Regions from separate parts of the Anaerolactibacter massiliensis genome, predicted to be linked through region 1. Evidence: predicted binding sites of a transcription regulator. Region 1 holds the regulator's gene; the other holds the start of a gene.
What was found. Region 1 encodes HrcA, which represses chaperone genes, less so after heat shock. Its sites were predicted from a motif close to TTTTAGCACTNNNNNNNNNNNAGTGCTAAAA; they were not measured.
Positions count from the first base shown of each region.

Region 2: the regulator HrcA is predicted to act here: its motif matches at 1,063-1,093, upstream of lon (endopeptidase La).

Region 1 covers NZ_OLMH01000002.1:1,142,540-1,144,743, forward strand. The annotation lists gene grpE (nucleotide exchange factor GrpE) at 1-475, opposite strand, end outside; gene hrcA (heat-inducible transcriptional repressor HrcA) at 472-1,503, opposite strand; gene coaD (pantetheine-phosphate adenylyltransferase) at 1,658-2,146, opposite strand; gene rsmD (16S rRNA (guanine(966)-N(2))-methyltransferase RsmD) at 2,143-2,204, opposite strand, start outside.
Region 2 covers NZ_OLMH01000002.1:1,301,868-1,304,071, forward strand. The annotation lists gene lon (endopeptidase La) at 1-1,046, opposite strand, end outside; gene C7E00_RS09720 (TetR/AcrR family transcriptional regulator) at 1,229-1,768, shown strand; gene C7E00_RS09725 (phosphoenolpyruvate carboxykinase (ATP)) at 1,780-2,204, opposite strand, start outside.

The DNA.
Region 1 (2,204 bases):
TTTCCTCGACCCCTTCTTTCTTCAGGGCTGCAGTCAGACTCTTCAGAACCATCTCGAATGCCTTGCGGTAATTCTCATCATTCGTATCCGCAGCCTTCACAGCCAGGGCCCGCTCGCAGTTGTCGATGCAAGGGAGAATCTCCTTGGCAAAGTCTGCGATGTGGTACTTCATGTGCTGATCGAATTCGTTTGTCAGCCGCCTGCGGGTATTTTCGGTATCCGCATAAGCTCTGGCATAGGCATTCTTCAGCTTGTCTACCTGTCCCTGCAGTTCTGCATTCTGTTTCTTCAGGGCTGCGATTTCTTCTGCCTTCGGATCAGGTGCAGGCTTCTTCTCTTCTTTCTTTTCGGAAGAAGCTTCTTTCTGTTCTGCAGGTTTCTGCTCCTGTTCCTTCGGAGCAGCCTCGCTGCTCTCCGAAGGTTCCGGCTGCTTCTCAGCTTCCGGTTTCTTCATGTCCTGTGTTTCTTCGCTCATTTTTTCTTTCCATCGCCTCCGGATCGATACATGTCTTCTATCATCTGGGCAACATAGTCCAGCATCGAGACAACCCGTTCATAATTCATCCGGGATGGCCCGACGACCATCAGCTGCCCTTTCTCATCTTTATTCACATGGAACGTACTTCGGACAATTGCCACATCATTGACCCATGTCAGTTCTGCACCCTTGCTGGTCGTTACCGTCACGGCATGCTCGGAATTGTTCAGTTCTTTCCACTTGGAAGTATCATCGAGCACCGACATCAGCTTCTTGAGCTTGCTGATATCTTCGAATTCCGGCTGATACAGCATCTTGTCCTTGCCGGAGAAGTAGACGTTCTCGCTGGCAAACTTCACGAATGCCTGCACGAATGCGGTGAACAGCACATCGTGCTGCTCCACGACCTGGCCAAGCTCCGGTTTGAGCTCTTCCATCCGCTGGACCAGCTCGCTGACCGGCACATCCTTGAGCCTCTGATTCAGCACATCGGTGCACGTCTCGATGTCCTTGATGGATATTGCCCGTTCGAAATGGAAGTTCTTCGTTTCCGTATGACCGGTATTCGTGATGAATACGGCTACGGCATTCTGATCGTCAATCGGGAACAGCTTGATATGCTCCAGGCGCTGGGAGCTGGAATCAGGCCCCACCGCTCCTGTGGTCATATTGGTCATCTCGCTGAGGATCTGACAGCTCTGCTCGACCGCTTCCTGCACGTTGAGGTTTGACGCATCGAAGGCAGATCGGATGGCAACTTCCATCTTCTTGTCGATGTTGGAATCCTTCAGCAGATTCTCGCAATAGAACTTGTATCCGGCAGTGCTCGGAATCCGGCCGCTGGAAGTATGAGTCTTTTCGAGATAGCCCATTTCTTCCAGAACCTGCATATCATTGCGGATCGTCGCACTCGAATACGGGAGCTTGTATTTCTGCTGCAGAGTCTTGGAGCCAACCGGTTCTGCGGTTCGGATATATTCATCCACGATCGCTTTGAATATTTCTATTCTTCTTGGTGTCAGCATTCCGAATCGCCTCCTTTTAGCATTCATTTCGTTTGACTGCTAACAGTATAGCTCGAGGGTTTAGCACTGTCAATATTGGTGTGCTAAATCTTTTTGAATTTCTGAATCCCGCATAACCATGCCTTTTTCCTAAAGAAAAACCATCCGGAGATGGTCATATCTGCTGAAGTTTTTCTGTCACTCTGCCAATGATCGGCCGGGGCACGAAGCCCTCCAGGCTGCCGCCGTTGGAACCGATCTCCTTGACTGCCGAAGAGGACAGAAAGGAATACTCCGGCCTGGCAATGAAGAACAGTGTCTCGATCGTATCATCGAGCATCAGGTTCGCAGTAGCCTGCTGCAGCTCATATTCATAATCGGAAACAGCGCGGATGCCTCTGATGATGACGCCGGCATGATGGCCTCTTGCAAACTTTACGGTCAGGCCGCTGCCGATCGCCACATGTACATTATGGACATTCGTCAGCGCTTCGATGCTCTGCTCAATCATCTCGGCCCGCTCTTCTTCCGTGAACAGAACGTGCTTGTTCGGATTTCTCATGATAACGACCGTCACTTCATCAAAGGCATGAGATGCACGCTCGATGATATCGAGATGGCCGTTCGTGATCGGGTCGAATGTTCCGGGGTAGATTGCTTTCATATGTGTTCTCCTGCTTTTTCCTTATAATATGTGACTTTCGAGATGCCGTAGATCTTTT
Region 2 (2,204 bases), 160 kb from region 1:
GTCTTGCCGGTACCAGGAGCACCCACAAACAGCAGGATCGAACCAGACTGCGAATGTTTCAGATTCATGACCGCAATCTGCTGGATGATCCGCTGCTTGACCTTATCGAGGCCATAGTGCTGATCATTCAGGATCTTCTCAGCCTTCTTCAGGTTGATCGTCTCTGCCTCCGGTGCCTTCCAGGAAAGCGAAGTCACGAAGTCCAGATAGTCATAGAGCGTTCCGTATTCCGGGCTGTTCTTGCCCTCCTGCTTCATGCGATTCAGCATCTTCTCGGCTTCGCGGCGGGCTTCGTCGTTCATATCGCTCTCGCGGATCTTCTTCTCGAAGCGCTGCACATCGCTGACATTCTCCGGATGCATCTCATCGAGCTCATTCTGCAGGTAGTCGATCTGCTTGCGGATCGCAGCTTCCCGATACGACTTCTGATAGTCTTCTTCGGTTGCGGTATTTGCCTCGGCTGAGACATTTGCCATTTCGAGATACTCATACAGCATGGATTCCATCTTATCCATGCGCTCTCTCCTGCTGTCCATCTGCAGCAGCTGGAAGCGCTGTTCTCCAGTCAGCTTCATCCAGTAGCTCATGGTTGCCAGCACTTCGCTGACATGGTGCCATACGTCCACGAACGGTTCGGCAATCCTGCCCCACTGGAACTTCGACATATACTGGCGGACAAGATTCTTGATGCCCTCGAGGTGTTTCTGCTCCTCGGCTTCGTCGAGATCATCGACGTCTGCCATTCTCGCAGCATTCACGGTCAGAGAGTGATCAGCATGGATTGTCACGGCTTCAATAGATACCCGCGGTCCGCTCTGGATCGTCAGATATCCGCCCGGATTGACTTCCCGGATCTCGCCGGTTACGCCGATCGGATAGAAGCTGTCTTCTTTCCATGGCATCTGCTGACCATCCCGGACAAGCAGGAAGATCACCCGGTCATTGACCGCAGGGTCTGCTCCGGTCATCTGTTTATAGTAATCCGCCGGGAAGAACATGAGCGAATCCGGAAGTACTGCCGAATTGAGAATTGGTAATACTGTCATAGTAATATCCTCCTTTTTCAAGCACTCGAGCAATCAGAGTGCTAAATCGAAGGTAAAAAAATAAGCAGGAAACCCTTCGATCACTCGCTTGACACCTGTCAAGTTTGTATCCGTATTATGATTCCAACATTGACAGTTGTCAAGCATAATAGTATAAAAATTCTGGAATCGGGAGGAAAGACATGTACTGCGGATCCAATACGACTGCCCTGGCAAATCAGAAACTGATCGGAGATGCTTTTCTGAACCTCCTGAAAACAACCCCGTTTGAAGAAATCTCCGTATCGGAGATCTGTCTGGAAGCAGGCGTCAGCCGGCAGACCTTCTATTCGCTGTTTCAGAACAAGGAAAACGTCATCCGCTATGAGCTGGAACGCGTGTGCTGCTATGACTGCGACCAGCATTCCTGCTCGGACAATCCGCTCTACTCCCTGTCAGAACATTACAGCAGATACATTCTCGACAACCGGGAACTGCTTCAGCTGCTCTATCAGAACCATCTGCTCGGGGTCCTCGAGGAGATGCAGTATCAGGATTTCATGAACTGTCCGGACTTCATGGAACAGTTAAGACCAAGCGAGCGCAGCTATTTTGCCTGCTTTGTGGCAGGCGGTCTTTCTTCGATCACGTCCTGCTATCTGAGCAGCGGGGCCAGCGCGACACAGGAATTCCTCGCTGATATGATCCGTTCCCTGTTCAGCGGCAGCTATCTCAATCTGTAAAAAAGAAGAGATCAGCTCTCTTCTCTTCCATGAATCACAAAGTCAAGCAGCGCTTCCGCTGCTTTTTCAATGCCATGATCTCCTTTCCCCGGAAGACCAAGGCATGTATAGATCTCACCGATCGGAATATTCTGTTCTTTCATGGCCGTGAACATTTTATCGATGATCGGCTGGCATTCTTCCTGCCGCTGCATCGGTCCGAACGGATTGGCAAAGTAAGTGGTGGAGATGCCGTTCTCCTGGGTGGTGCCTAAGGCAAACCGCTTGCCCTCGACAAATGGCTTCTCGGTTTCCGCAACGCTGCCATCCAGCCATTCCAGGCCTCTTTTGTCGGTATAGTTATTGGCATACAGGAAGCAGTCTATCGGATGTTCTTCCGTGATTGCGGAATACGGAGCAGCCGGCAGCACGACTCTTGCATTGGCCTTCTCCGGAT